Regions from separate parts of the Kosakonia cowanii JCM 10956 genome, predicted to be linked through region 2. Evidence: predicted binding sites of a transcription regulator. Region 2 holds the regulator's gene; each other region holds the start of a gene.
What was found. Region 2 encodes Fur, which represses iron uptake genes when iron is present. Its sites were predicted from a motif close to ATAATAATGAGAACNACTATCAA; they were not measured.
Positions count from the first base shown of each region.

Region 1: the regulator Fur is predicted to act here: its motif matches at 2,638-2,660, upstream of bfd (bacterioferritin-associated ferredoxin).
Region 3: the regulator Fur is predicted to act here: its motif matches at 4,692-4,714, upstream of fepB (Fe2+-enterobactin ABC transporter substrate-binding protein).
Region 4: the regulator Fur is predicted to act here: its motif matches at 3,853-3,875, upstream of zupT (zinc transporter ZupT).

Region 1 covers NZ_CP019445.1:2,104,741-2,112,265, forward strand. Annotated here, with positions in the region: gene fusA (elongation factor G) at 1-1,265, shown strand, start outside; gene tuf (elongation factor Tu) at 1,336-2,520, shown strand; gene bfd (bacterioferritin-associated ferredoxin) at 2,696-2,890, shown strand; gene bfr (bacterioferritin) at 2,963-3,439, shown strand; gene BWI95_RS09790 (prepilin peptidase) at 3,436-3,891, opposite strand; gene rpsJ (30S ribosomal protein S10) at 4,269-4,580, shown strand; gene rplC (50S ribosomal protein L3) at 4,613-5,242, shown strand; gene rplD (50S ribosomal protein L4) at 5,253-5,858, shown strand; gene rplW (50S ribosomal protein L23) at 5,855-6,157, shown strand; gene rplB (50S ribosomal protein L2) at 6,175-6,996, shown strand; gene rpsS (30S ribosomal protein S19) at 7,013-7,291, shown strand; gene rplV (50S ribosomal protein L22) at 7,306-7,525, shown strand, end outside.
Region 2 covers NZ_CP019445.1:2,606,197-2,613,721, forward strand. Annotated here, with positions in the region: gene chiP (chitoporin ChiP) at 1-603, shown strand, start outside; partial or broken gene BWI95_RS12265 (beta-N-acetylhexosaminidase) at 645-3,301, shown strand; gene fur (ferric iron uptake transcriptional regulator) at 3,402-3,848, opposite strand; gene fldA (flavodoxin FldA) at 4,138-4,668, opposite strand; gene ybfE (LexA regulated protein) at 4,832-5,113, opposite strand; gene ybfF (esterase) at 5,252-6,016, opposite strand; gene seqA (replication initiation negative regulator SeqA) at 6,199-6,753, shown strand; gene pgm (phosphoglucomutase (alpha-D-glucose-1,6-bisphosphate-dependent)) at 6,778-7,525, shown strand, end outside.
Region 3 covers NZ_CP019445.1:2,498,999-2,506,523, reverse strand. Annotated here, with positions in the region: gene entH (proofreading thioesterase EntH) at 1-265, opposite strand, end outside; gene entA (2,3-dihydro-2,3-dihydroxybenzoate dehydrogenase EntA) at 265-1,020, opposite strand; gene BWI95_RS11755 (isochorismatase) at 1,020-1,871, opposite strand; gene entE ((2,3-dihydroxybenzoyl)adenylate synthase EntE) at 1,882-3,480, opposite strand; gene entC (isochorismate synthase EntC) at 3,490-4,665, opposite strand; gene fepB (Fe2+-enterobactin ABC transporter substrate-binding protein) at 4,851-5,810, shown strand; gene entS (enterobactin transporter EntS) at 5,994-7,229, opposite strand; gene fepD (Fe(3+)-siderophore ABC transporter permease) at 7,342-7,525, shown strand, end outside.
Region 4 covers NZ_CP019445.1:1,471,960-1,479,484, forward strand. Annotated here, with positions in the region: gene BWI95_RS06780 (TRAP transporter large permease) at 1-1,038, opposite strand, end outside; gene BWI95_RS06785 (TRAP transporter small permease) at 1,057-1,566, opposite strand; gene BWI95_RS06790 (TRAP transporter substrate-binding protein) at 1,620-2,597, opposite strand; gene ygiD (4,5-DOPA-extradiol-dioxygenase) at 2,904-3,692, opposite strand; gene zupT (zinc transporter ZupT) at 3,889-4,665, shown strand; gene BWI95_RS06805 (hypothetical protein) at 4,674-4,847, opposite strand; gene ribB (3,4-dihydroxy-2-butanone-4-phosphate synthase) at 5,045-5,698, opposite strand; FMN riboswitch at 5,804-5,953, opposite strand; gene ubiK (ubiquinone biosynthesis accessory factor UbiK) at 6,076-6,420, shown strand; gene hldE (bifunctional D-glycero-beta-D-manno-heptose-7-phosphate kinase/D-glycero-beta-D-manno-heptose 1-phosphate adenylyltransferase HldE) at 6,470-7,525, opposite strand, start outside.

The DNA of each region.
Region 1 (7,525 bases), 500 kb from region 2:
ATTACCTGCCGTCCCCGACTGACGTTCCTGCGATCAACGGTATGCTGGACGATGGTAAAGATACCCCGGCTGAGCGTCACGCAAGCGACGAAGAGCCGTTCTCTGCACTGGCGTTCAAAATCGCAACTGACCCGTTCGTTGGTAACCTGACCTTCTTCCGCGTTTACTCCGGTGTGGTTAACTCTGGTGATACCGTACTGAACTCCGTGAAATCTGCACGTGAGCGTTTCGGTCGTATCGTTCAGATGCACGCTAACAAACGTGAAGAGATCAAAGAAGTTCGCGCGGGCGATATCGCTGCAGCGATCGGTCTGAAAGACGTGATCACCGGTGACACCCTGTGTGATCCGGACAACCCGATCATTCTGGAGCGTATGGAATTCCCGGAGCCGGTAATCTCCATCGCTGTAGAACCGAAAACCAAAGCTGACCAGGAAAAAATGGGTCTGGCTCTGGGCCGTCTGGCTAAAGAAGACCCGTCTTTCCGCGTATGGACTGACGAAGAATCTAACCAGACCATCATCGCTGGTATGGGCGAACTGCACCTCGACATCATCGTTGACCGTATGAAGCGTGAGTTCAACGTTGAAGCTAACGTGGGTAAACCTCAGGTTGCTTACCGCGAAGCGATTCGCGCGAAAGTTACCGATATCGAAGGTAAACACGCTAAGCAGTCTGGTGGTCGCGGTCAGTACGGTCATGTTGTTATCGACATGTACCCGCTGGAGCCGGGCTCTAACCCGAAAGGTTACGAGTTCATCAACGACATCAAAGGTGGTGTAATTCCTGGCGAATACATCCCTGCCGTTGATAAAGGCATCCAGGAGCAGCTGAAGTCTGGTCCGCTGGCTGGTTACCCGGTAGTTGACTTGGGCGTGCGTCTGCACTTCGGTTCTTACCACGACGTTGACTCCTCTGAACTGGCGTTTAAACTGGCTGCGTCTATTGCCTTTAAAGATGGCTTTAAGAAAGCGAAACCAGTTCTGCTTGAGCCGATCATGAAGGTTGAAGTAGAGACTCCGGAAGAGAACACCGGTGACGTTATCGGTGACTTGAGCCGTCGTCGCGGCATGCTGCGCGGTCAGGAATCTGAAGTTACTGGCGTTAAGATCCACGCTGAAGTTCCGCTGTCTGAAATGTTCGGATATGCAACTCAGCTGCGTTCTCTGACCAAAGGTCGTGCATCATATACCATGGAATTCCTGAAGTATGATGATGCGCCGAACAACGTTGCTCAGGCCGTAATTGAAGCCCGTGGTAAATAAGCCGCAGGGTTAAAACCAAAGTCCCGTGCTCTCTCCATTGAGGGAGAGCACTATAGTAAGGAATAAAGCCGTGTCTAAAGAAAAATTTGAACGTACAAAACCGCACGTCAACGTCGGCACAATCGGCCACGTTGACCATGGTAAAACTACTCTGACCGCTGCAATCACTACCGTACTGGCTAAGACCTACGGCGGTGCTGCTCGCGCATTCGACCAGATCGATAACGCGCCGGAAGAAAAAGCTCGTGGTATCACCATCAACACCTCTCACGTTGAATATGACACCCCGACTCGCCACTACGCGCACGTAGACTGCCCGGGCCACGCCGACTATGTTAAAAACATGATCACCGGTGCTGCGCAGATGGACGGCGCGATCCTGGTTGTTGCTGCGACTGACGGCCCGATGCCGCAGACCCGTGAGCACATCCTGCTGGGTCGTCAGGTAGGCGTTCCGTTCATCATCGTGTTCCTGAACAAATGTGACATGGTTGATGACGAAGAGCTGCTGGAACTGGTTGAGATGGAAGTGCGTGAGCTGCTGTCTCAGTACGACTTCCCGGGCGACGACACCCCGATCGTTCGCGGTTCCGCGCTGAAAGCGCTGGAAGGCGAAGCTGAGTGGGAAGAGAAAATCATCGAGCTGGCTGGCTACCTGGATTCCTACATCCCGGAACCAGAGCGCGCGATTGACAAGCCGTTCCTGCTGCCGATCGAAGACGTATTCTCCATCTCCGGTCGTGGTACCGTTGTTACCGGTCGTGTAGAGCGCGGTATCATCAAAGTTGGTGAAGAAGTTGAAATCGTTGGTATCAAAGACACCGCGAAATCTACCTGTACCGGCGTTGAAATGTTCCGCAAACTGCTGGACGAAGGCCGTGCTGGTGAGAACGTTGGTGTTCTGCTGCGTGGTATCAAACGTGAAGAAATCGAACGTGGTCAGGTACTGGCTAAGCCGGGTTCCATCAAGCCGCACACCAAATTCGAATCTGAAGTGTACATCCTGTCCAAAGATGAAGGCGGTCGTCACACTCCGTTCTTCAAAGGCTACCGTCCGCAGTTCTACTTCCGTACAACTGACGTGACTGGCACCATCGAACTGCCGGAAGGCGTTGAAATGGTAATGCCGGGCGACAACATCAAAATGGTTGTTACCCTGATTCACCCGATCGCGATGGACGATGGTCTGCGTTTCGCAATCCGTGAAGGCGGCCGTACCGTTGGCGCGGGCGTTGTAGCAAAAGTTCTGAGCTAATTCGTTAGCTTTGAATTTGAAAGAGGGCACTTCGGTGCCCTTTTTGCTGCCTGCTATTCAGCCATCCTTCCATTACAGCCGTTCACACTTTTCTGCAAAATCCGGTACCGCTGTCCTGTTGTAATCATAACCATTCTCATTTACACTTTGCGCATTAAGTGAACGGGAGTGATCCATGTACGTTTGTTTGTGTAATGGTGTAAGTGATAAAAAAATCCGCCAGGCTGTGCGCCAGTTTCACCCTCAATCATTCCAGCAGCTCCGCAAGTTTGTTCCGGTAGGAAATCAGTGTGGTAAATGCATTCGTGCTGCTCGCGAGATAATGCAGGATGAGTTGACCCAGATGCCGGAATACAAAGAGATTGCCTGAGGCTCTATCTTTTTTTTGACATCCCTGTAGCCCCATCTACGCTTCAATGAGTGGAAGCGGAGGGACTACATAATGAAAGGTGATGTTAAAATCATAAATTATCTCAATAAATTATTGGGAAATGAGCTTGTCGCAATCAATCAGTACTTTCTCCATGCGAGAATGTTCAAGAACTGGGGGCTGACCCGCCTCAATGATGTTGAATACCACGAGTCCATCGATGAAATGAAGCACGCCGATTTGTACATCGAGCGTATTCTGTTTCTCGAAGGAATCCCGAACTTGCAGGATCTTGGCAAACTCGGCATTGGTGAAGACGTTGAAGAGATGCTGCAATCAGACCTGCGTCTGGAGCTGGAAGGTGCGAGAGATCTGCGTGAAGCGATCGCCTACGCTGACAGCATCCATGACTATGTCAGCCGCGATATGATGATCAAAATTCTTGCCGACGAAGAGCACCACATTGACTGGCTGGAAACCGAACTGGATCTGATCGCTAAACTTGGTATGCAGAATTACCTTCAGTCGCAGATTAAAGTCGAAGGTTAAAACCGTATTAGCGTGGGGTAACCCACCACGAAACCCGCTGCCGCGAGGAAGGGTCCAAACGACAGCGGGTTTTTTATTACCTGCAAATTACGGTGGCGGCAAAGAGTGAAAGCCACTGCGCAGCAGCCAAAGAGGGCTGCATAAAATACAAGAGCAGGCAAAACAGGCCAGCCGTGCCACGCGCCGAGTGCGGCAAGATACTTCACATCGCCATAGCCCAACCCTTCACGTCCACGCAATAATCGATATCCCCAGTATATAGCTGCAAAACTTGCATAACCCGCCATTGCCCCGACGACAGCATCTGCCAAAAAATCAGGGCGTGATAAACAGTGCCAGAGCAAGCCCGTCCAGAGAAGAGGGCAGGTGTAGCGATCCGGAAGCATCTTTGAGCGCAGGTCACTCCTGACAAGTAGAAGGTTTAATACGACATAGATAATGAGAAAAAACATGGCGTCCCTGCCTTAAGCTTTACCAATCCGCTGGCAAGAGTGCTTCATACGAATGAACAAGGGAAGGGGAGGGTGAGCAGAGTGCGAGCTGATTTCCAGAGATTCTATGCATGATAAAAAGGGCGACACTCTCTTTGCGAGCCAGCACGCACCGCTGTTTAATTTCTAAACTGGACTTGCGTCCGCGCCAGATTTACGTATAATGCGCGGGCTTGTCGTAATTGACGGCTGGTTCGATCTGAACCATAGCGACGATGTTTGCCGCTAACAATGCTCCCAATCGGGGAGCTACGTAAGAACGATTACACTCCCCCATCAATCGTAATGGGTGTGAGGAGTAATTATTTTCGTCTATAAATAATTGGAGCTCTGGTCTCATGCAGAACCAAAGAATCCGTATCCGCTTGAAAGCGTTTGATCATCGTCTGATCGATCAATCAACCGCCGAAATCGTCGAAACTGCGAAGCGCACTGGTGCGCAAGTACGTGGTCCGATCCCGCTGCCGACCCGCAAAGAGCGCTTTACCGTTCTGATCTCTCCGCACGTCAACAAAGATGCGCGCGATCAGTACGAAATCCGCACTCATAAGCGTCTGGTTGACATCGTTGAGCCAACCGAGAAAACCGTTGATGCTCTGATGCGTCTGGATCTGGCTGCCGGTGTAGACGTGCAGATCAGCCTGGGTTGATCAGGTCATCGAGCGATTGAGAGGTTGAAACAATGATTGGTTTAGTCGGTAAAAAAGTGGGCATGACCCGCATCTTCACTGAAGATGGCGTTTCTATCCCAGTAACCGTAATCGAAGTTGAAGCAAACCGCGTTACTCAGGTTAAAGATCTGGCTAACGATGGCTACCGCGCTATCCAGGTTACCACCGGTGCTAAAAAAGCTAACCGCGTAACCAAGCCGGAAGCGGGTCACTTCGCTAAAGCTGGCGTAGAAGCTGGCCGTGGTCTGTGGGAATTCCGTCTGGCTGACGGTGAAGAGTTCTCCGTAGGTCAGGACATTAGCGTTGAGCTGTTTGCTGAAGTTAAAAAAGTTGACGTAACTGGCACCTCTAAAGGTAAAGGTTTCGCAGGTACCGTTAAGCGCTGGAACTTCCGTACCCAGGACGCTACTCACGGTAACTCCCTGTCCCACCGCGTTCCGGGTTCTATCGGTCAGAACCAGACTCCGGGCAAAGTGTTCAAGGGCAAGAAAATGGCAGGTCAGCTGGGTAATGAGCGCGTAACCGTTCAGAGCCTGGACGTAGTACGTGTTGACGCTGAGCGCAACCTGCTGCTGGTTAAAGGTGCTGTCCCGGGTGCAACCGGTAGCGACCTGATCGTTAAACCAGCTGTGAAGGCGTGAGGAGATAGCAATGGAATTAGTATTGAAAGACGCGCAGAGCGCGCTGACTGTTTCCGAAACTACCTTCGGTCGTGACTTCAACGAAGCGCTGGTACACCAGGTTGTTGTTGCTTATGCAGCTGGTGCTCGTCAGGGTACTCGTGCTCAGAAGACCCGTGCTGAAGTAACTGGTTCCGGTAAAAAACCGTGGCGCCAGAAAGGCACCGGCCGTGCGCGTTCAGGTTCTGTTAAGAGCCCGATCTGGCGTTCTGGTGGCGTGACCTTCGCTGCACGTCCGCAGGACCACAGTCAAAAAGTTAACAAAAAGATGTACCGCGGCGCGCTGAAAAGCATCCTGTCCGAACTGGTACGTCAGGATCGTCTGATCGTTGTCGAGCAGTTCTCTCTGGAAGCGCCGAAAACTAAGCTGCTTGCTCAGAAACTGAAAGACATGGCTCTGGAAGATGTGCTGATCATCACCGGTGAGCTGGACGAGAACCTGTTCCTGGCCGCACGTAACCTGCACAAGGTTGACGTACGCGATGCGACTGGTATCGACCCGGTTAGCCTGATCGCCTTCGACAAAGTCGTAATGACTGCTGATGCTGTTAAGCAAGTTGAGGAGATGCTGGCATGATTCGTGAAGAACGTCTGCTGAAGGTGCTGCGCGCACCGCACGTTTCTGAAAAAGCGTCTACTGCGATGGAAAAAACCAATACCATCGTTCTCAAAGTTGCAAAAGACGCGACCAAAGCAGAAATCAAAGCTGCTGTGCAGAAACTGTTTGAAGTCGAAGTCGAAGTCGTTAACACCCTGGTAGTTAAAGGGAAAGTTAAACGTCACGGACAGCGTATCGGTCGTCGTAGCGACTGGAAAAAAGCTTACGTCACCCTTAAAGAAGGCCAGAATCTGGACTTCGTTGGCGGCGCTGAGTAAGTCGGAGGAGTAATACAATGGCAGTTGTTAAATGTAAACCGACATCTCCGGGTCGTCGCCACGTAGTTAAAGTGGTTAACCCTGAGCTGCACAAGGGCAAACCTTTTGCTCCGTTGCTGGAAAAAAACAGCAAATCCGGTGGTCGTAACAACAATGGCCGTATCACCACTCGTCATATCGGTGGTGGCCACAAGCAGGCTTACCGTATTGTTGACTTTAAACGCAACAAAGATGGTATCCCGGCAGTTGTTGAACGTCTTGAGTACGATCCGAACCGTTCCGCGAACATCGCGCTGGTTCTGTACAAAGACGGTGAGCGCCGTTACATCCTGGCCCCGAAAGGCCTGAAAGCTGGCGACCAGATTCAGTCTGGCGTTGATGCTGCAATCAAAGCAGGCAACACCCTGCCGATGCGCAATATCCCGGTTGGTTCTACCGTTCATAACGTAGAAATGAAACCAGGTAAAGGCGGTCAGCTGGCACGTTCCGCTGGTACTTACGTTCAGATCGTTGCTCGCGATGGTGCTTATGTCACCCTGCGTCTGCGCTCTGGTGAAATGCGTAAAGTAGAAGCAGACTGCCGCGCGACTCTGGGCGAAGTTGGCAATGCTGAGCATATGCTGCGCGTTCTGGGTAAAGCAGGTGCTGCACGCTGGCGTGGTATTCGCCCTACCGTTCGCGGTACTGCGATGAACCCGGTCGACCACCCACACGGTGGTGGTGAAGGTCGTAACTTTGGTAAGCACCCGGTAACTCCGTGGGGCGTTCAGACCAAAGGTAAGAAGACCCGCAGCAACAAGCGTACTGATAAATTCATCGTACGTCGCCGTAGCAAATAATTTTAGAGGATAAGCCATGCCACGTTCTCTCAAGAAAGGTCCTTTTATTGACCTGCACTTGCTGAAGAAGGTAGAGAAAGCGGTGGAAAGCGGAGACAAGAAGCCCCTGCGCACTTGGTCCCGTCGTTCAACGATCTTTCCTAACATGATCGGTTTGACCATCGCTGTCCATAATGGTCGTCAGCACGTTCCGGTATTTGTTTCCGACGAAATGGTCGGTCACAAACTGGGTGAATTCGCACCGACTCGTACTTATCGCGGCCACGCTGCTGATAAAAAAGCGAAGAAGAAATAAGGTAGGAGGAAGAGATGGAAACTTTAGCTCAACATCGCCATGCTCGTTCTTCTGCTCAGAAGGTTCGCCTTGTTGCTGACCTGATTCGCGGTAAGAAAGTGTCGCAGGCTCTGGATATTCTGACCTACACCAACAAGAAAGCGGCTGTACTGGTCAAGAAGGTTCTGGAATCTGCCATTGCTAACGCTGAACACAACGATGGCGCTGACATTGACGATCTGAAAGTTGCGAAAA
Region 2 (7,525 bases):
ACCAGTTATCAGTTTTATGGTGCCCGCGACAAAGTCCGCGATCGCGGCATTAACGATCTTTACGACGGCACCGCCTGGCTACAGGCACTAACCTTCGGTTACACGGTCGGGCCACTCGCGCTGCGCCTCGAAGGAACATGGGTAAAAGCAGAAGGCCAGCAGGGCTACTTTTTGCAACGCATGACGCCAACCTACGCCTCTTCCAATGGCCGTCTCGATATCTGGTGGGATAACCGCTCCGACTTCAATGCCAACGGCGAAAAAGCGCTCTTCCTGGGGGCGATGTACGATCTGGCGAGCTGCAACTTGCCCGGCTGGCAAATCGGCGCCTCTTACGCCTACGCGTGGGGCGCGAAACCTGCCGAAATGACCGTGCCGGATGCGTGGTACTACGCCGATTATCGTCTGAAAGAGTCCGCTTACAGCCTGGATGCCATCTATACCTTGCAAGAGGGGCGCGCCAAAGGGACGATGTTTAAGCTGCACTTTACCCAGTATGACAACCACTCTGCTATCCCGAGCTATGCCGGTGGTTACGGCAACATTTTCCAGGATGAGCGAGACGTGAAATTGATGGTCATCGCACCGTTTACCCTTTTCTAAGTCATTTGTTGCCGGACATTGGCAACCTTAAGGAACAGAGCATGCATACAGCACGTTTAAGCCTGCTGGCGGGCGCCATCACAGCGCTGCTCAGCAGCGGCGCGGCACTGGCAAGCCAGAGCACGGTTGACGCCATCAGCCAGTTCAATCTGAACTACGCCATAAAAGATAACTTTGCCGCCCAGCATGGCGTTGATTGTGCGAAGCTCGGCGCTGACTGGGCCTCCTGCAACAAAGCGGTGATCACGCTGACCAACAAAGGCGAGGCGGTGACCGATAACGCATGGGCGATCTACTTCCACAGCATTCGTCCCATCCTGCAAGTCGCGAACCCGCAGTTCAAAGTGACCCATATTATGGGCGACCTGCATAAGCTTGAGCCTACGGAGCAATTTAGTGGTTTTCCGGCGAAGCACTCCGTTGAGATCCCGATTATTAATGAGTACTGGCAACTCTTTATTACCGACGTGCTGCCGCGCTGGTATGTCACAGGAGAGGAGGCAACGCCAAAAACCATCGCCAATACCAATACGGAAGATCTTGCCCAGTTCGTCACGCCGCTTGGCGAGCACTGGAAGCGGATGCCGGAGGATAAAATATCCTGATGACCGCTGAAGCGCGCTTTGCGCAAAACAGCGATATCAAAACAATTAACCTCGCCTCGCTGCGCGGGCAGATTGTGCCAACGCCGCGCGAGGGTAAAATCTACGGTCGGGATATCGATCTCAGCCAGGGAGTGAAGTTTGACCTCTCAGCGCTGATGCCTGATGCGCAAAACGCCATCAAAGGGCGCTTCGCCATGCTCGGCGTGGAAGAGGGGAGTTATCCGCTACGTACCGAGATTGCCCGTAAAGCGTTCAGGGGGGACGAGGCGATCAACGGTGCCTATCAGCTGCGTATCAATGATAAAGAGGCGGTGGTGACCGGTTTTGATCAGAGCGGCGTGTTCTATGGCCTGCAATCTCTGCTTTCGCTTCTCCCCGCGCAGGGGCCGATGACGCTCCCCGCTCTGACGGCGAAAGATGCGCCGCGCTTCGACTATCGCGGTATTCATCTGGATGTCGGGCGTAATTTCCACAGCAAAGCGGCGGTGTTGCGCCTGCTGGATCAGATGGCGGCTTACAAGCTGAATAAATTCCACTTCCATCTGACGGACGATGAAGGGTGGCGCATTGAAATTCCGGGGCTGCCGGAGCTGACTGAGATTGGCAGCCAGCGCTGCCACGATCTGAGCGAGAAGCAGTGCCTGCTGCCGCAGCTGGGCTCGGGTCCGGATCGTGATAACAACGGCAGCGGGTACTTTACCCGCGCCGACTACATCGAGATCCTCAAATACGCCAAAGCGCGACACATTGAGGTGATCCCGGAGATCGACATGCCTGCCCATGCGCGCGCGGCGGTGATCTCAATGGAAGCACGTTACGAACGCCTGATAAAAGAGGGTAAGGATGAGAGCGAGGCGAGCCGCTATCGGCTGCTCGATCCGACCGATACCTCTGTTACCGCTGGCGTACAATTCTACGATCGCACCGGCTACCTCAATCCGTGCCTGGACTCCTCGCGCAACTTTGTCGATAAGGTGATGGGCGAAATCCTGCAGATGCACAGAGAAGCGGGTCTGCCGCTGCGCACCTGGCACTTTGGCGGCGATGAAGCAAAAAATATCTACCTGGGCGCTGGTTATACGGATGTGAACAATCCGCAGCCGGGTAAAGGCATCATCGATCAGAGCAAGCAAGATAAGCCTTGGGCGAAATCCGAGGCCTGCCAGGCGATGATCAAAGCCGGGAAAGTGAGCGATGTTGAACACCTCTCCAGCTACTTTGGCGCAGAGGTAAGCAAGCTGGTTAAGGCGCACGGCATCGATGTGATGCAGGCGTGGCAGGATGGGCTGAAAGATGCCAAAGACGCTTCTGTGTTTGCCACCCAACATGTGAATGTCAACTTCTGGGATGCGCTCTACTGGGGTGGTTTCGATTCCGTCAACGATTGGGCGAATAAGGGCTTCCGCGTGGTGGTCTCCAACCCGGACTACGTCTATCTCGACTTCCCGAGTGAAGTTCACCCTGATGAGAGCGGTTACTACTGGGGGACGCGTTTCAGCGATGAGCGCAAAATCTTCAGCTTCGCGCCGGACAACATGCCGCAAAATGCGGAAACCTCGGTTGACCGTGATGGCAACGCGTTCAGCGCTAAATCAGACAAGCCGTGGCCAGGCGCCTACGGGCTTTCCGCCGAGTTGTGGAGCGAAGTGGTGCGCACGGATGAGCAGATGGAGTATATGATCTATCCGCGTCTGGTCGCCGTCGCTGAGCGGGCATGGCATCGCGCAAGCTGGGAGCTGGATTATCAGGCAGGCCGCGAATACAAAGGCGGCGAGACGCAGTGGGTCGATCAGAAAGCGCTTACGGCTGACTGGCAGCGTTTTGCCAATCTGTTAGGGCATCGCGAGCTGGCGAAGCTGGATAAAGCCGGCATCCATTATCGTCTGCCGGTGCCAGGGGCGCGAATTGTTGACGGTGTGCTGGAGGTCAACATCCGCTTCCCGGGGCTGGTGGTGGAGTACTCCCTCGATCGCGGCAAAACGTGGCAACGCTACGAAGCGGAATCCCGTCCACAGATTAAAGGAGAAATTCAGGTGCGCACCGTAAGCCCGGACGGCAGGCGCGTCAGCCGTGTTGACACGCTGAAAGCTTGATCGCTTTCCACCCTGAGCGGCGTAACCTTCTAACGCGCCGCTCAGCCGACAGGCATAAAAAAAGCCAACCTGACGGTTGGCTTTTAACATTCAGAAGAACTTATTTTGCGTCGTGCGCGTGTTCATCTTCGCGGCAGTCGCCTTCGGCGCAGTGGCCGTAAAGGTAGAGACTGTGGTTCGTCAGGCGGATACCGTGTTTAGCGGCGATTTCGCGCTGGCGCAATTCGATGGAATCATCACTGAATTCGATGACTTTACCGCAGTCGAGGCAGATAAGGTGATCGTGGTGATGCTGCTGCGTCAGTTCAAAAACGGACTTGCCGCCTTCGAAGTTGTGACGGGTGACAATCCCGGCGTCATCAAACTGGTTCAGCACGCGGTACACCGTTGCCAGACCAATCTCTTCACCCATGTCGATCAGACGCTTATAAAGATCTTCCGCACTGACATGATGGTTATCCGGCTCCTGAAGCACTTCCAGAATTTTTAAACGTGGAAGCGTGACTTTCAGGCCGGCCTTCTTTAATGCGGTATTGTTGTCAGTCATGCGGAATCTGTCCTGTTGCTATACGATTCACTTCCTTCTCGGAAGTTATAAGGAATGCACCCGGGCGAATGCGTATCATTATAGAACTGCCATGTATAAATGAAAACTGCAAGCCCTCAAGTAAAGTAAGCTTTTAAAACGTGGTATCGCCGACAACTCCCGGTCGAGCGTAACGCGTTAAGCAGGGCTTATTGTACAGGGATGAATAGGAAAGTTAAAAAAATGTAGCAATTATTTCGATTGCTTTTACCTATTGATACGGCGCAACCAGCAGATTGCGCCATAAAAATCAGGCGTTCAGGATTTCATCCAGATGCAGCTCTTCAGAAACCTGCTTCACCCACTTCTGTACGCGCTCGGCAGTCAGTTCTGGCTGGCGGTCTTCGTCAATCGCCAGACCAACAAAGTGGTCGTCATCCGCCAGGCCTTTTGAAGCTTCGAAATGGTAACCGGCAGTCGGCCAGTGACCCACAATGGTCGCGCCGCGCGGTTCGATAATATCGCGAATAGTGCCCAGCGCATCACAGAAGTACTCAGCATAATCTTCCTGGTCGCCGCAGCCGAAAAGTGCTACTAATTTACCATTAAAATCAATCTCTTCCAGCGTCGGGAAGAAGTCATCCCAGTCGCACTGCGCTTCACCGTAATACCAAGTCGGAATGCCGAGCAACAGGATGTCATATCCTTCGATATCTTCCTTACTGCTCTTGGCAATGTCATGAACATCGGCGACGTCTTTACCAAGCTGGCTCTGGATCATTTTGGCGATGTTTTCGGTGTTGCCGGTGTCGCTGCCGAAGAAAATGCCTGTAATTGCCATGAGTAAAATAACCTCTTGAATCTTAATGAGTATAGGGGGAGCGCTAAGCCCACAGATAAGGGCAATCATAGCAGAACAGAGAAGAACGCGGAAACAGCTATTGCCGCGGACTGCACTGTATGCCACATGAAAAGGGGAATTTGACGATGATTCAGAAGAATCGCTATCCGCGCAGGGCTTTAAGCTGCGCCAGCAGCATCTCTTCGATAAGTTCGCTGCGGCTTATCTCGCGCGCCTCGGCCAGCTCATTTAAGGCTTCCACCGCTTCCGCATTCAGTTTCAGTTCGACGCGCTTAAGCCCGCGAACTTTATCGCGTTTGAGCTGGTTGCGTTTATTAATGCGCAACTGTTCATCGCGCGAGAGCGGGTTGGTCTTCGGCCGTCCCGGGCGACGCTCATTCGCGAAGAGATCTAGTGTCGTACGGTCCGTTTGTTCTTTAGCCATGATATGAATACTACGGGAAAACACGCAATCGGGCCGCTGCCCGGGCTGAATAGCGCGCCATCATACATCACCAACATCGGCACGCCAACGACCGGGCGCGTTGAAACGACCGGTCGCCGCCTTTTTAATCAGTTGGCCTTACTCTGCCAGGTAACGGCGAATGGCACGCAGCACCGCGTCAGGTTTTTCTGCATGCACCCAGTGCCCGGCACCGGCAATGACATACGCCCGCGCCTGGGGAAATTGCGCCAGCAGCGCATCGCGGTAGGCATCGGTGACATAAGAGGAGTTGCCACCGCAGACGAAGAGGGCAGGCTTATCCCACGCCGGGATTTTCTCCCAGCCCACTATATTGGCATATTGATCCCACAGCACCGGCACGTTAAAACGCCACTCACCGTCGACGAAGGATTTCAGTAAAAACTGAACCACGCCCTCTTCATCAAGCTGCTCGCGCATCAGCGCCGCCGCCTGCTGGCGCGACGAAACATTTGCCTCGCTAACGGCGTTGATGGCGGCAAAGATCTCATCGTGACGGCGCACCTTATAATCCACGGGCGCCATATCAATCGCCACCAGATGGTCGATGCGTTCCGGTGCCAGTGAAGTTAGCGCCATCACCGCTTTGCCGCCCATTGAGTGGCCGATAAAGGTCGCTTTTTCAATCTGATGAGCATCCAGCGTATCAAGCAGATCCTGCGCCATCGCTGGGTAGTTCATCTCCGGTGAGCGGGGCGACACGCCGTGGTTACGCATATCCACTTGCAGTACATCGTGATCCTGTACCAGGTCACGGGCGAGCACGCCGAGGTTATCGAGGCTGCCGAAAAGGCCGTGAACCAGCACAATCGGGGAATTGTTGTGCGGATGTTGTGCAGTTTGCGCGCGCGTGTTCAATTTCATGGCAAAGTTCTTTTTTTCACTCCAACGGGTTAGGTTATTATGGTGAACATTCTGCCGCCCGGCTGCAAGGCTAAGCATTACTCTGAGTTTTGCCGCCATCCTGGGGTGTACCTATCCGCTGTTGGGATTTCACTTTATAATCCCAATACTTGTATTCAGATTTTATATAGCACTGGATTAAGATGAAAACGATTGAAGTTGATGATGAGCTCTACAGTTACATTGCCAGCCATACTAAGCACATTGGCGAGAGCGCATCCGAGATTTTACGGCGTATGCTCAAGTTCTCCGCCGCATCATCGTCTCCCTCTGCAGCGCCCGCCGCGCCGGTGAAAGAGACACGCGCTGCCAGCGTTGTCGAAGAGGTGAAACCGGCCAACACGACCCGGGATAAAGTCCGCGCGGTTCGCGAGCTTCTGCTCTCCGACGAATACGCCGAGCAGAAAAAAGCGGTTAATCGCTTTCTGCTAATCCTGTCTACACTCTATTCACTCGATGACAAAGGGTTTACGGAATCCACTGAATCTCTGCACGGTCGCACGCGCGTATACTTTGCCGCTGATGAGCGCACCCTGCTGCAGAACGGCAACCAGACCAAGCCGAAACAAGTGCCGAACACCCCTTATTGGGTCATCACTAATACGAATACGGGCCGTAAATGCAGCATGATTGAACACATCATGCAGTCAATGCAGTTCCCGGCGGAGCTGATTGAGAAAGTTTGCGGCACAATTTAATCCTTGCATTAAAAGGACGAAGCAATGGCAAACCATCCGCGCGCGGGGCAACCTGCGCAACAGGGCGATTTGATTAACGTCGCGCAGCTGACTGCGCAGTACTATGTGTTGAAACCGGAAGTTGGCAATGCTGACCATGCGGTGAAATTTGGTACCTCAGGTCACCGTGGTAGCGCATGGCGTCACAGCTTTAACGAGCCGCACATCCTTGCCATTGCGCAGGCGATTGCCGAAGAGCGTGCAAAAAACGGCATCACCGGGCCGTGCTATGTTGGTAAAGACACCCACGCCCTCTCTGAGCCGGCGTTTATCTCCGTGCTGGAAGTGTTGGCTGCCAACGGCGTTGATATCATCGTGCAGGAAAATAACGGCTTTACGCCGACGCCTGCCATTTCTAACGCCATTCTTGTGCACAACAAAAACGGTGGTGCGCAGGCGGATGGTATCGTGATCACGCCGTCCCATAACCCGCCGGAAGATGGCGGCATCAAATACAACCCGCCAAACGGCGGCCCGGCCGACACCAACGTCACCAAAGTGGTGGAAGATCGCGCTAACGCGCTGCTGGCCGACGGTCTGAAAGGCGTGAAACGTATTTCGCTGGATGCTGCGATGGCCTCCGGTCACGTCACTGAAAAAGATCTGGTGCAGCCGTTTATTGAAGGGCTGGCGGAGATCGTCGATATAGCGGCGATCCAGAAAGCGGGCCTGAAACTGGGCGTCGATCCGCTGGGCGGCTCCGGTATTGAGTACTGGAAACGTATCGCCGAGC
Region 3 (7,525 bases), 110 kb from region 2:
GGGTGGCGTTAAGCTCGGTGCCGACCACGCACTGCCCGTCACGGGTCATCATATAACCGGCCATTGAACCCAGCGTTTCCGCCAGCGCCGCCGACGCGCCGCCGTGCAACAGGCCAAACGGCTGGTGCGTGCGGCTATCGACCGGCATCTCCGCTTCGAGAAAATCATCCCCGATGCGGGTATAGGTAATCGCCAGATGCCCGATCAGGGTGTTATCGCTGGTGGCATTCAGCGCCTCCAGCGTTAAGTGACGTTTCCAGATCATCATGCCCCCAGCGTCGAGCCACCATCCACCACGATATCCTGTAGCGTAATGTGGCTGGCGAGATCGGAGGCGAGGAACAAAATGGTGTTCGCCACCTCCTGCGGACGGGCGATTTTCCCCAACGGAATGCCGAGCTTGAACTGCTCGCCGAAGCCGCGAATGCGCTGCTGCTCCGCATCGTCGCTCACCCATAGCGTGCGCTGCATATCGGTGTCGGTCGAACCCGGCGAAACGATATTACAGCGTACGTGGCTGGCAGCCAGCTCAAGACCGACGGTCAGGGCAAGGCTTTTCAGCGCCGCTTTCGACGCGCCATAAGCACTCATGCCGATGCGCGGCGTGTGCGCGGCGTCAGAGCAGACGGTGACAATCGCCCCGCGCTGCTGGCGACGAAAGTGCGCCATCGTCTGGCGAAAGAGGTTAAAGGCACCGCCGACGTTAACAGTGAACGTCTGCTGCCACTCTTTGTCAGAGAGCGCATCCGTTGCGCCCATATGCAAAATGCCCGCGGCATTGACCAGCACATCCAACGGCGCGTTGTTTGCCAGCAGGCGCTCGCTGACGGCGGCGACCTGCGCGGCGTCGGCGATATCCAGCGTTTCACAGGCAAACGGATAGTGCTCGCCGTTAAAGGCGAGATCGAAGCCGGTCACCTGTGCGCCCGCCTCAACGAAGGCGAGCGCGGTGGCATAGCCGATCCCCTTCCCTGCCCCGCTCACCCAGACGCTGCGTCCGCTGAAATCGAGGCTCGCCATCACTGCACCCCGCGCGCGAGCAGCGCCCACCAGGCATCGATGGTTGGTTTTTTCGCCAGCATGACAAAATCGATATCGCCATGCACTTTGCGCCAGCGGGCGGCGAGCGCCATCATGCGCACCGAATCGAGGCCGTAATCAATCAGGTTTTCGTCATCCAGCGGCTCGTCAGACTCATCCAGCAACGGCAGGATGATTTCGCGCAGTGCCGCTTTACTTGCCGGTAGCGGCAGCAGCTCTTGCGTCAGCACCACGCGGCCGGAACGCCCGGCGACATAGTTGAGCGACATTAAGTGCTCTTCGCGGCTGAAATCCGCAAGCGCATCGGCCACCATAAACGGCTTGATATCGCGCATAAAGGCGTCGGTGGCGGTGGTCATACAGCCGATATGCGAATAGACGCCGGTGATCAGCAGCTGGTTGCGGCCGGTCTCTTTCAGCATCTGCTCCAGCGGCGAGCGGTGAAACGCGCTGTAGCGCCACTTCACCAGCACGGTGTCGGCCTCGTCCGGTGCCAGTTCGCTGACGATCTGCTGCTGCTCCGGCGAGCGGGTCAGGCCCGGCCCCCACATGTCGTTCAGCAACGCGCGATCTTCATCGCTCTGCTCTTTCGGCTGCGCGGTGTAGTAGACCGGAATATTGTGCTGTTTGCAGAAGTGACGCAGCGCGGCGATGTTCGCCACCACTTGCTGCATCATCGGACAGTTATCGCCCCAGAAATTAACAAAATAGTCCTGCATATCATGGATCAACAGCGCCGCACGGGCGGGCTCAAACGACCAGTTCACTTTATTGTCCGGGATATCAGCCGCTGCGGGCAGCGCGTAGCCCTGTAGTTTTGGGATTGCCATCTTCTCTCCTTTACGCCGGGGTGCGTTGTGCTACCCACTGGCGTAACTGTTTCTTGTCAACTTTTCCTACCGGCGTCAGCGGCAGCGCTTCAAGGCACTCGACGCGATCCGGCAGCTTAAACTCCGCCACGCCCTGCTCGCGCAAGAAGCGGCGGATCGCCACCGCGCGCAGCGGGGTTTTCACCACCAGATACGCACAGCTCTTCTCGCCAAGCAGGCTGTCCTCCATGCTCACAAGCGCGGCGTGGATCACCGCTTCATGGCGCAGCAGCAGGTTTTCAATCTCCTCGGCGGCAATCTTCTCGCCGCCGCGGTTGATCTGATCTTTTTCCCGTCCCTGCACGGTGATGTAGCCCTGCTCATCAATGGCGATGAGATCGCCCGAGCAGTAGAAGCCCTCAGCATCAAAGGCGCTGGCGTTGTGCTGCGGGCTGTTGAAGTAGCCGCGGAAGGTATAGGGGCCGCGCGTCATCAGGCGTCCGGTCTCCCCTGCGGGCAGCGGGTTGCCGTTCTCATCGGCGACCCACACTTCATCATCCGGCGACATCGGCCGCCCCTGGGTGTTGATGATGCGCTCCAGCGGATCGTCGAGGCGGGTGTAGTTCACCAGCCCTTCTGCCATGCCGAACACCTGCTGGAGCTGACAGCCAATCTCCGCCGGAATACGCGCCGCCAGCGTTGCGGAGAGCCGCGCGCCGCCCACTTGCAGCAGTTTCAGCGAGGCAAGCTGAGCATTGCTGCCCCACTCGGCTATCGCCTGTAACCAGAGGCTGACCGCCGGGGGCACCAGCGCGGTGACGTTAACCCGGTGTTTTTCAATCAGCGGGAAACAGAGCGTGGCGCTCGGGTCGCTCGCCAGCACCACAGAGCCACCGGCGAGGAAGACGCCGAGCGCGCCGGGCGAACTTAACGGGTAGTTGTGCGCCGCCGGTAAGGCGCAGAGGTAGCGGGTTTGCGCCGTGAAATGGCAAATCTCATTACTGCGCACAATGCTGTAGAGATAGTCATTGTGCGTGCGCGGGATCAGCTTCGGCGTACCAGTGCTGCCGCCGGAGAGCTGGAAGAAAGCCACCTCATCCGCCGGAGTTGGCGTAGCGGTAACATTATCCGCCGGGCGGGCAATCGCCTGCTCCAGCGACTCGCCGCGCAGCATAATGGCGCGCAGCGACGGGTGATCGTTTTCCAGCGCGCGGAGGAAAGCGTCATCGGCAAACAGCCCGTGGGCGCGATCGGCAATCAGCAGCGCAGGTTTGATTTGCGCCGCGTAAGCGTTGAGCTCGCTGCGCTGATGGCTGAAGAGCGCGTTCACCGGCGCGACGCCGATTTTCAGCAGGGCGAAAAAGGTGATGTAAAACTCGGCGACATTGCCCAGTTGCACCAGCGCGGTATCACCGCGCGCAATGCCCATCGACTGTAATGCGCAGGCGAGGTTGTCCGAGGCGGCATGCAGCTGGCTGTAGCTTAACGCGCGATCGCCGTCGATTACCGCAACGGCTTCGCTGGCAGCGTGGCGGGTCAAAATATCGCTCAGCGGCAGATCCTGCCAGTAGCCCTTTTCACGGTAACGACGGGCAAACTCTTGCGGCCAGCGGCTAAAAGGAATGGTCACTGTGGCTCCTTAATGCAAACCGAAGGCATTCAACATGGTGGTCAATTTGACGCCGGTTTCGCGCCATTCAGCGAGCGGCGACGAGGCGGGGACAATCCCGGCTCCGGCAAACAGGCGGACGTTGTTGTCGCGGATGCGCGCGCAGCGGATGGTAACCACCCACTCGCCGTTTCCTTCCGCATCGCACCAGCCGACAATGCCGCCGAAGAGTTCGCGGTTAAACGGCTCAAGCTCGGCGATTATTTTCTTCGCAACCTGGTGCGGGAAGCCGCTCAGCGCGGGTGTTGGATGGAGCAGGCAGGCGAGCGTCAGGGCGTTTTCACCCTCTTTTGCCGTGCCCTCAATCGGCGTTGCCAGGTGCCACAGCGTCGGCGTATTCACCAGCTGCGGCGACGACGGCAGCGTCAGCATGCGGCTGCGCGGTTGCAGCACTTTTTTCATCGCCTGAGTCACCAGCTCGTGTTCATGGCGATCTTTTTCTGAGGCCAGCAGTTTGTTGCCCGCTTCGCGATCGAGCATGTCATCAGGCTGACGGCGCGCCGAACCGGCCAGCGGCAGAGAGCTGAAGTGATCGCCCTCTTTACGCAGCAGCAGCTCGGGGCTGGCGCCCAGCAGCGCGCCGCCATCGGGCAGCGGAACGTGGAAGTTGAAACTGGCGGGGTTCTGCGCAATTAAGCGCTCAAGCAGCACGCCGCTGTCGACCGGGCGGTCAGTTGCGATCTCAATCAGGCGTGAGAGCACCACTTTGTCCACTTCCGGCGTTGCGGTGCGCGCGGAGGCATTCGCCACCATCTCCATAAACAGATCCTGCTCGGGCACCGCTGTTTGCGCCTTCACATTCGGCATCGCGCCGCTGTTGAAGTAGCGTGCAGCGCGCTGTTTTTCCGGGCGGGAGAAGCTCTGCCAGCGTTGAGGGATAAAGAGCGCCGAAGGCTGCGTGGTATCAAACGGGATAGCGCCGACCATAATCGGCCGCGCGATGCCCTGCGCTCTGGCATCGGCAAACGCCTGCGCCAGTTTTCGCTGGAAGGCGCTGTCTGGCGCATCACCTCCCACTGCCGGCTCTGAGAAACGCGCAACACACCCCGACGTGGTGAAACTGCGGTACGGCGACATAAAGAAAAATTGATCGGCGGCCAGTGTCGTTGCAGACAGCTGGATCTCTTCAGCCAATGACGTATCCATATCATCCTCCGGCAATGATAAATGTATTAAGAATGATTATCATTTTTGTTTGGTGCAGTAAGATAAAAAGTTATTGCCGGTGATGTCAACAGCAGAATCTCCTCTCGCACTGCCACAACTTGCATCCATGACGCTCAACGATGAAAATGAGAAGCATTAACTTCAACAGAAACAGGACTCACGTTGTGAATTTTCTTAGCTGGTGTCGTAAACACGCTCTGTTAGTGGGCGTTTTCGTTTTAGGACTTAACTCAGCCTGCGCCGCCGACTGGCCGCGCCAGGTGACCGACAGCCGCGGCGTGCATCAGCTTGCCAGCGCGCCGCAGCGCATTGTTTCCACGAGCGTTACCCTCACCGGCTCGCTGCTGGCGATTGATGCGCCAGTGGTCGCCAGCGGCGCAACGACGCCAAATAACCGTTTTGCCGACGGTCAGGGCTTTTTGCGCCAGTGGGGCGAGATTGCCAAACAGCGCAACGTTGCGCGTCTCTACATCGGCGAAGCGAATGCCGAAGCGGTTGCCGCGCAGATGCCGGATCTGATTTTGATCAGCGCCACCGGCGGCGACTCGGCGCTGGCGCTCTACGATCAGCTCTCGACGATCGCGCCGACGCTAATCATCAATTACGACGATAAGAGCTGGCAGGCGCTGCTTACCCAGCTTGGCGAAATCACCGGCCACGAGCAGCAGGCCGCCGCGCGTATCACTGAGTTCAACCAGCAGCTGGCGGCGGCAAAAACGCACATGAAACTGCCGCCGCAGCCGGTGAGCGCGCTGGTTTATACGCCCGCCGCGCACAGCGCGAATCTCTGGACTCGCGACTCCGCGCAGGGCCAGTTAATGCAACAGCTCGGTTTTACCCTCGCGCCGCTGCCGGCGGGACTGCAGGCGAGCCAGAGCCAGGGTAAACGCCATGACATCGTGCAACTCGGCGGTGAAAACCTCGCCGCCGGGCTGAATGGCGAAGCGCTGTTCCTGTTCGCCGGCGATCAAAAAGAGGCCGACGCCCTGAGCGCTAATCCGCTGCTGGCGCATCTTCCCGCAGTACGCAATAAGCGGGTTTATGCGCTGGGTGCCGAGACCTTCCGGCTTGATTACTACAGCGCAACCCGCGTGTTGCAGCGCTTGTCTACGCTGTTTGGCTGAGGGTTTGCCGCAAGCCTTATTGCCGGATGGCGCTGGCGCTTATCCGGCCTACAAAAACCTCGGTATTGCCGGATAAGGGTCGTGACTTATCCGGCCTGTGAAGGCATCCCGTTTGCAGTCAAGGGGGGTGATCAGATCGCCGTAACGCTGAAGCTCCGGTGACGCTAACGCCACCGGAGAATTTTATGCGCCGGACTGAACCTGTCGGAAACGGCGTAGTTCGCCGAGGATGAGAACCAGCACTAATCCCACTATCGCTAACGCCAGCCCGCTGAAGCTCGCCGAGGCGGCGGGCGTCAGCATCGATCCCATTGCGCCCAGCAGCGCCGCACCGATGGCGTCGCCGGTGACGTTTTGCGCCGTCCATAAGCCGTTAATGCGCCCGAGCATCGCTTCCGGGGTCTGGGTTTGCAACAGGGTGTATTGCAGCAGTGAACTCACCGCCGTCAGCCAGCCGCAGAGCGCGAGAAAGAGCACGCCGAGCGGCCAGACGGGCATCAGGCTAAAGAGCGCAATGGCGATAAACGCGCCGACGCTGGTCAGCAACATGATGATGCCGGGCCGCTCGCTGTGCGCCAGCCTGCCGCTGGTCAAGGCGCCGATGGCTGCGCCGAGCGGCAGTGCAGCATAAAGCACGCCAATCTCCGCCGCCGACATCTGCCAGCTCATCGCCAGTGCCGGGTAGAGCACGCGCACGGCGCTGGCCATCGTCAGCAGGCCGCCGAGCAGCGCAATGCCGCCAACTAACGGGTTACGCAGCAGAAAGTGCAGCGCAGCGGCAAGAGATTTAAGCGGGTGTTCGCGCGGTTGCGGCGGCGGTGGGAGCGCAGGCAGCGTCAGCAGTGGCAGCAGGGTGATAAAGGTGCCCGCCGCCGCCAGACCGTAGTTCCACGCCACGCCGCCAGAGGCCAGCAGCAGGCCGCCAACCATCGGCGAAATCACCGAACCGATGCGCACGGTGAGCATGGTGATCGCCCCCGCCTGCATCAGGTTTTCCCGCCCGACCAGCGCAGGCGTTGCCGCCAGCAGCGCCGTCACGCCAAGCGCGCCGAAAAAGCCATCCCACACGCCAAGCAGATAGATCGCCGACAGCAACGGCGCGGGTAACAGTGCATTGAGAAAGAGGCCAATAAAGCCGATACCGCAGGTGGATCGCGCCAGCAGAATCAGCTTTTTACGTTCAAAGCGATCCGCCAGTACGCCGCCGAGCATCAGGCCGACAAACATTGCGCCGCCGGTCAGCGTCACGGCAAGCCCGACCTGCCAGCTGGAGTGGGTCATCGCCTGGATCTGCACCGGTACTGCCACGCCCAGTAAGCCCAGCGATAAAATTGAGATAAAACGCGCGAGGAAAACGACGCGATAAGCCGGATGTGTCCGCAGCAGGCTGAGATTCAGCAGCCAGGAGTGTTGCTTCATTACAAGACCTTGTATTCCATACTTTCTGTGTCCAATCTCAGGCTGCGCATGGTAACATAACAAAACAGGATCGATAACGATAATTACTATCATTATCAAAATTGGGATTTTTATGTCGTTTTCTGCTTCCCCGGCGCGCGTATTGGTTCTCGTCGGGCTATTGATACTGCTTATATTTGCTGCGGCACTGAGCCTGTTTATTGGCGCAAAACCGATGCCTGCCGCGGTCATCTCCGACGCCCTTTTTGGCGCTTGCCACAGCGCAGATTGCACCATCATTCGCGATGCGCGCCTGC
Region 4 (7,525 bases), 1.1 Mb from region 2:
CGGCAGCAGTACCGGCGTCAGGATCAGGATCAGCGGTGCCATATCCATCAGCGTGCCGAGCAGCAGCAGCATGATGTTAATGCACATCAGAATTACATACTTGTTGTCAGAGAGCTGGGTAAACGCCTCGGTGATGCGGCCCGGCAACTGCATATAGGTCATCACCGCGCCAAAAGCCGAGGCAAAGCCAATCAGGATCATCACGATAGTGACGGTTTTCACCGTGCGGTACATCAGCTTCGGCAGCTCGGACCATTTGTAGTCACGATAGATAAACATGGTGACGAAAAAGGCCCACAGACAGGCGATCGCCGCTGATTCGGTGGCGGTGAAGATCCCGGAGAGGATGCCGCCCATGATGATCACTACCGTCATCAGCCCCCACAGCGTATCGGCAAAGATCTTTAACGCCTGGCGAAACGGCACGCGCTCCCCTTTCGGATAGCCGCGCTTATGGGCAAAGACCACGCACATCACCATCAGGGTAAAACTGAGCAGCAGGCCCGGCAAAATCCCGGCGATAAACAGCGCCGCGATGGAGACAGTACCGCCCGTTGCCAGCGAGTAGATCACCGAGTTGTGGCTGGGCGGCGTGAGGATCGCCTGCACCGATCCGCTGGCGGTGACGGCGGCAGCGAAATCGCGCGGGTAACCCTTTTTATCCATCTCCGGGATCATCACCGAGCCAATCGAGGCGGTATCTGCCACCGACGATCCCGAAATGGCACCGAAAAAGGTCGAAGCGACGATATTAACCAGCGACAGGCCGCCGCGGATAAAGCCGACAAAGATATAGGCAAAGTTGACCAGCCTGCGGGCAATGCCGCCCTCCGCCATAATCGCCCCGGCCAGAATAAAAAACGGGATCGCCAGCAGTGAGAATTTATTCACGCCGTTGGTCAGCTGGATCATCACCGCTTCCAGCGGAATATCGATATACCACGCGCCGAGTACCGCGCTGATGCCGACCGCATAGGCGACCGGCACGCCAATCGCCAACATAATGGCGAGCGTAAAGACCAGAATAAATGCATCCATAAAGGTTCCTTACCGGAGTCAGCTCGACGAGCCGAGCATCACCACCGGACGGTGGTACTGCGCGCCAAAAAGCATCTTCTCGACAATAAACAGAAGGGTGATCGCAGAGCCTATCGGCAGCGGTAAATAGCTCTCTCCGGCGGTAAAGAGCGGGAACTCTGCCACCGGCTGCTCCCACAATTCGGCGCACAGCGTCGCGCTGTACCAGAGGATAAAGAGGCTGATCGCCATCAGCATCAGATCCGCCAGCAGGAAACAGACCTTACGCAGCGGCTCGCTTAAACGGTCGGTCATCATGGTGACGGCGATATGCGATCCGGCACGGTAGCTCACAGCAGCGCCGATAAAGGTAAAGGTCACCATACAGATGATCGCCACCGGCTCCGGCCAGGAGAGCGCGCTGTTCATCACATAGCGGGCGAAAATCCCCACGGGGATAATCGCCACCATCACCAACAGCGCAAGACCGGCCACCCACATAGAGAGGCGATAGAGAATATCCATTAACAACGAATAGCGTTCTGCCATAACGGTTTTCCCGGTAGAAGTCACAAACGGGCAGGCGAACCTGCCCGGCCAGCTTACTGCACGTCCTGAATACGCTTAATCAGATCCTGGTGCGCATTGCCGTACTTATCGCGTACCGACTGCGTGGCATCGTAGAAGGCTTTGGTGTCGATATCGTGGAACTGCACGCCGCCCGCTTTCATCGCCTGCAGCGACTTCTCGTTATAGGCTTTCCACAGCTCGCGCTGCTCCGCCTGCGCCTCTTTCGCCAGCTTAAGGATCAACTCCTGATCCTCTTTTTTTAGCTTGTCCCACTTGGCTTTTGAGAAGAGAAACAGCTCGGGAATAATGAAGTGTTTGCTCCAGGTATAGTTCTTCACCACCGGCAAATAGTTGTGCGCCACAAAGGTCGGCGGGTTGTTCTCCGTGCCGTCAATCACCCCGGTCTGCATGCCGCTGAAAACTTCGCTCACGCCCATCGCCACCGAGTTCGCCCCCATCGCTTTCAGGGTATCAAGGGCAATCGGGCTGCCCTGCACGCGGATTTTCATCCCTTTTAAATCTTCAGCTTTAGTAACTGGCGCTTTGGTGATGAGATTGCGCGTGCCGGCATCCATCCAGCCGAGGAAAATTAGCCGCGATTTGCTGCTCGCAGAGAGCCGGTTGCCAATCTCCTGGCCAATCATGCCGTCGAGCACTTTGTGCATATGATCTTCATCGCGAAAGATATAGGGCAGCGTGAAAACGTTAATCTCCGGCAATATCGCCGCCACTGGCGTCATCGAGACGCGAATGATATCGATAGCGCCGATTTGCGCCTGCTCAATCACCTGTTTCTCATCGCCTAATACGCCGCCGGGAAAGGTTTTAATTTCCAGCCGGCCATCGGTAGCTTTACTTAATTTCTCGCCCATATGTTTTACCGCCACGACATTGGGGTAATCCGCCGGGTGGACATCGGCGGCGCGAAACGTTTGTGCGAGCGCGGTATGCGACATAAAGAGCAGAGCGGAACCGATCGAAAGAGTCAGAAAACGTTGTGCAGCGTTCATATTGCCGGATCTCCAGAGGTTTAATTTTTGGCACAGTCAAAACTGCCGCGAGCAGAAAGCACGTGGCTGGGAGTCGAGAGTGGTTATGGGTATGAGAACAGGACAATCAGAAGAGTAGTTACTGGTGAGAATTTGCGCGACGATGGGGTTCACAAAAAAACACCAAATTCAGCACAGCGTTTCATTTTTGCAGAACAGATCTTTTTATTTTCATAAAAACCCCGGTTCAGCGGCGTTTTTTTGCGATCTTTCTCCGGTTTCCGCGATCCTGGCGCAAAAAAAATGGCGCATTGCGCGCCATCGTTTTTACCCCACCTGCACCGACAACATGCTGATGGAAGCCATCTCCATCCCCTCAACGGGAATCGACAACGGCTCGTTGCCATCCCATGCGCCAAGCACATAGAGCAGCGGCAGGAAGTGTTCCGGCGTTGGATTGGCGAGCGAACCGCTATCATGTTCGAGGTAGTTGACCAGCGGATGCTGCTCAACCGGCCCCTGCCACGTCAGATTCTGCTTCACAAAATCGTTGAAGCCGACTGCCCACGGAAAAGGCGTGGTGTCACCGTGCCAGCGCGCCGTGCGCAGGTTGTGCACCACGTTGCCGCTGGCGACAATCATCACCCCTTCATCGCGCAGCGCGGCGAGTTTGCGCCCCATCTCCATATGCCACGCCGCCGGTTTGGTGCTGTCGATACTGAGCTGCACCATGGGAATATCCGCATTGGGGTACATCTTGATCAGCACCCCCCAGGAGCCATGATCGAAGCCCCAGGCCTCATGATCCAGCGTCACCGGCAGCGGTGAGAGCAGATCCACCAGCCGCTGTGCCAGCGCGGGCGAACCGGGCGCGGGGTAATGCACGTCGTGCAGCGCCTGCGGGAAACCGCCGAAATCATGGATCGTTTGCGGTGTCTCCATCGCCGTTACGCCAGTGCCGCGCGTAAACCAGTGCGCGGAGATCGCCACAATCGCTTTCGGACGCGGCAAGGTATCGCCCAGTTTCCCCCAGGCGCGGGTATAAACATTATCCTGCAGCGCATTCATTGGGTTGCCGTGCCCCAGAAACAGCGCGGGCATACGAGGTGCAGACATGAGGATATCCTTACAGAAGATGCCAATATGATGAAAGCAGGTTACGCTTTTTCTCAGGGCGATGAACTCAGATAAGCATGATGAAGATCGTCAGTAATTTTGAATGTAAGGAATACGTAAAAGTGCCGTGGCTGCCTCGCTTTTCCGCGGGCGAAAACTTAAATTAATGAGAATGATTATCATAAAGGAGCGATGTATGTCAGTCCCGTTGATTCTGACCATCCTGGCGGGCGCCGCCACGTTTATTGGCGCCATTCTGGGCGTTATCGGCCAGAAACCTTCCAACCGCGTACTGGCGTTTTCGCTCGGCTTTGCCGCCGGGATCATGCTGCTTATCTCGTTAATGGAGATGCTACCCGCCGCGCTGGCAACCGAAAGTATGCCGCCAATGCTCGGTTACGGCATGTTTGTCGTGGGGTTGCTCGGCTACTTCGCGCTGGATCGCCTGCTGCCCCATGCCCATGCGCAGGATTTAATGCAGGGTTCGCAGGAGGCGCTGCCGCGCGGCATCCGCCGTACCGCTATTCTGCTGACCCTCGGTATCAGTTTGCACAACTTCCCGGAGGGGATCGCCACTTATGTCACCGCCAGCAACGATCTGGAGCTGGGCTTCGGCATCGCTTTTGCCGTGGCTTTACACAATATTCCTGAAGGACTGGCGGTCGCAGGCCCGGTCTACGCGGCGACGGGTTCAAAGCGCAGCGCGGTGATGTGGGCCGGTATTTCCGGCTTAGCGGAGATTCTGGGCGGCGTGCTGGCGTGGCTGATTCTCGGCAGCCTGGTCTCGCCGATAGTGATGGCAGCGATTATGGCGGCGGTCGCGGGGATTATGGTCGCACTGTCGGTGGATGAGTTAATGCCGCTGGCGAAGGAGATCGATCCCAACAACAACCCAAGCTACGGCGTGCTGTGCGGCATGTCGGTGATGGGCTTAAGCCTGGTCGCCCTGCAGGCGATGGGCTTCGGCGGTTAACGGCTGCGCTATTTGGTCTGGCCTGCGCGCTGAAATCTTTTCAGCTCCGCCTGCGCGCGCTGATAGCCCTCGTAAACGGCATCGCGCTCGTGGCGGCAGGCCTTATAACGGCGTCTTAGGGCGTGAACATAACCAACCACCAGCACTACCACGAGCAGTAACCAATACCAGGAAATAAACACGGCGCCTCCGCAAATAAACCTTCGAAAAAATAATAGGTTAGCCGCAGCATTTCCGTGCCACAGCGACTACCACTTTATAAGTAGGAAGGGTTAATAGCAATGCGGAACTCCTGTAAGCACACCAAACTTTGACCTGGCGCAGGCAAAAAAAAATCCGACGCCGCTGGCATCGGATTTTCTCTGCTGAACGCTCGCCGTTAGCTGGCTTTGCGCTCCAGATCCTGGCGATAAGCCACCAGGTCTTCAATCGTTACGACAGCCATATTGTGCTGCTTCGCAAAGGCGATGCACTCCGGCGCGCGCGCCATTGAGCCATCATCATTGGTTAATTCGCACAGTACGCCGGCCGGTTTAAAGCCCGCCAGCGACACTAAGTCGATGGTTGCTTCGGTGTGGCCGCCGCGGGTCAATACGCCGCCCTTCTGCGCGCGCAGCGGGAAGACGTGGCCAGGACGGTGCAGGTCGGACGGTTTGGCATCGTCAGCAATCGCAGCACGCACGGTGGTCAGGCGGTCAGCGGCGGAAACGCCGGTGGTAACGCCGTGTGCCGCTTCGATGGTGACGGTAAAACCGGTGCCGAAGGCGCTGGTGTTATTCTCCACCATCATCGGCAGGTCGAGCTGTTTACGACGCTCGTCGGTCAGGCAGAGGCAAACAATGCCGCTACCGTGACGGATAGTGAGCGCCATCTGCTCAACGGTCATGGTTTCGGCGGCGAAGATCATATCGCCTTCGTTCTCACGGCTCTCATCATCGAGAACCATCACACCACGCCCTTCGCGCAGGGCGGCAAGCGCCTGTTCAACGCGATCGAAAGCGGTGCCAAAAGAGGAAAGTAGCGTCTGATTCATGGTAAAAGACCTCAATAAGATTATGGTTACCAGAATCAGGGCAGTCTTAGGAGTGTCATTAAACGACCAAAAATAACGCGAGCGGGCACCTTTGCCCGGCAGAATCGTTACTCTCTCCCATCCGGACTTTAACCGTCGGCCCCGGAATTACACCGGATCTGCTGACCTTCAAACCGAAGTCTGAAGCGCTCGCGGGCTTTCAGCGTACGCTGATTTACCGCCGGTGGGGAATTTCGCCCCGCCCTGAGAATAAGCGCGATAACTATAACGCCAATGATAACGGCGGGCAATGCATAAGCTTCAAACAATTCTGGTTTATCACCTGCGGTTATCACACTACAATAATTAGCTGAGCCCATCCGAGCAGGGAACCGAAAATGATTGATCCGAAGAAAATTGAACAGATTGCACGACAGGTTCACGAATCCATGCCGAAAGGGATCCGTGAGCTTGGCGAAGACGTTGAGAAGAAGATTCGCCAGGCCTTGCAGGGGCAGTTAACCCGCCTTGATTTGGTCAGCCGGGAAGAGTTCGATGTGCAGACGCAGGTTCTGCTGCGCACCCGCGAAAAGCTGGCGCTGCTGGAGCAGCGTCTGAACGATCTGGAAAACCGCGGTTCCACCGCTGCCAGCGCGCAACCGGCTCCTGCGCCTGTTGTGGCCTCCGAGGTGACGGAGATAAAACCGGCACCGGCGATCCCGCCTGTGGACGATACGCCGTAATAAAAAACGGGCCGCAAGGCCCGTTCTGCTTTACAGAGTTAACAGCCGCTTACTGGCTGTTTTTCTGGATCTTTTTGATGATATTCGTCGTCGAGCAACCATCTTCGAAGTTGAGCACCAGCACTTCACCGCCGTTCGCCCACACCTCTTCGCTGCCAGCGATTTGATCCGGTTTATAATCCCCGCCTTTCACCAGCTTATCCGGCAGAACGCCGGCAATCAGACGCTGCGGCGTATCCTCTTCAAACGACACCACCCAGTCCACGGCTTCCAGCGCGCTCAGCACAATCATGCGCTGCTCAAGCGGGTTGACCGGACGCGTTTCGCCTTTCAGGCGTTTGGTGGAAGCATCGCTGTTGACGGCAACAATCAGGCGGTCGCCGAGCTTGCGCGCGTTCGCCAGGTAAGAGACATGCCCGGCGTGGAGGATGTCGAAGACGCCGTTGGTCATCACCACTTTTTCACCGCGTTTACGCGCGGCGGCAACGGCCACTTTCAGCTCCTCTTCGCTCATCACACCGAAGCCGGTTTCCGCACGACCGCGCACGGCATTCTCCAGCTCGATCGGCGAAACGGTTGAGGTGCCGAGTTTACCAACCACCACACCGGCGGCAGCATTGGCAAAGAAGCAGGCTTCTTCCAGCGAATTACCCGCCGCAAGCGTTGCCGCCAGCACGCCAATCACCGTGTCGCCTGCGCCCGTCACGTCATACACTTCCTGCGCCTGGGTCGGCATATGCAGCGGCGCTTTGCCCGGCTGCAGCAGCGTCATCCCCTGCTCGGAGCGGGTCACCAGCAGCGCTGAGAGATCGTAATCGGCGATCACTTTCATGCCGCGTTCGACGATCTCCTCTTCACTCTTACATTTGCCCGCCACCGCTTCGAACTCGGAGAGATTCGGCGTCAGCAGCGTTGCGCCGCGATAGCGCTCAAAATCGGTCCCTTTCGGATCGATCAGCACCGGCACATCGGCTTTCCGCGCCAGCGCAATCATCTGCTGAACGCTGTTGAGCGCGCCTTTGGCGTAATCGGAGAGCACCAGCGCGCCAATCGAGCCCAGCGCCTGGTTAATGCGCTCATGCATTGGCTGCGGATCGACACCATC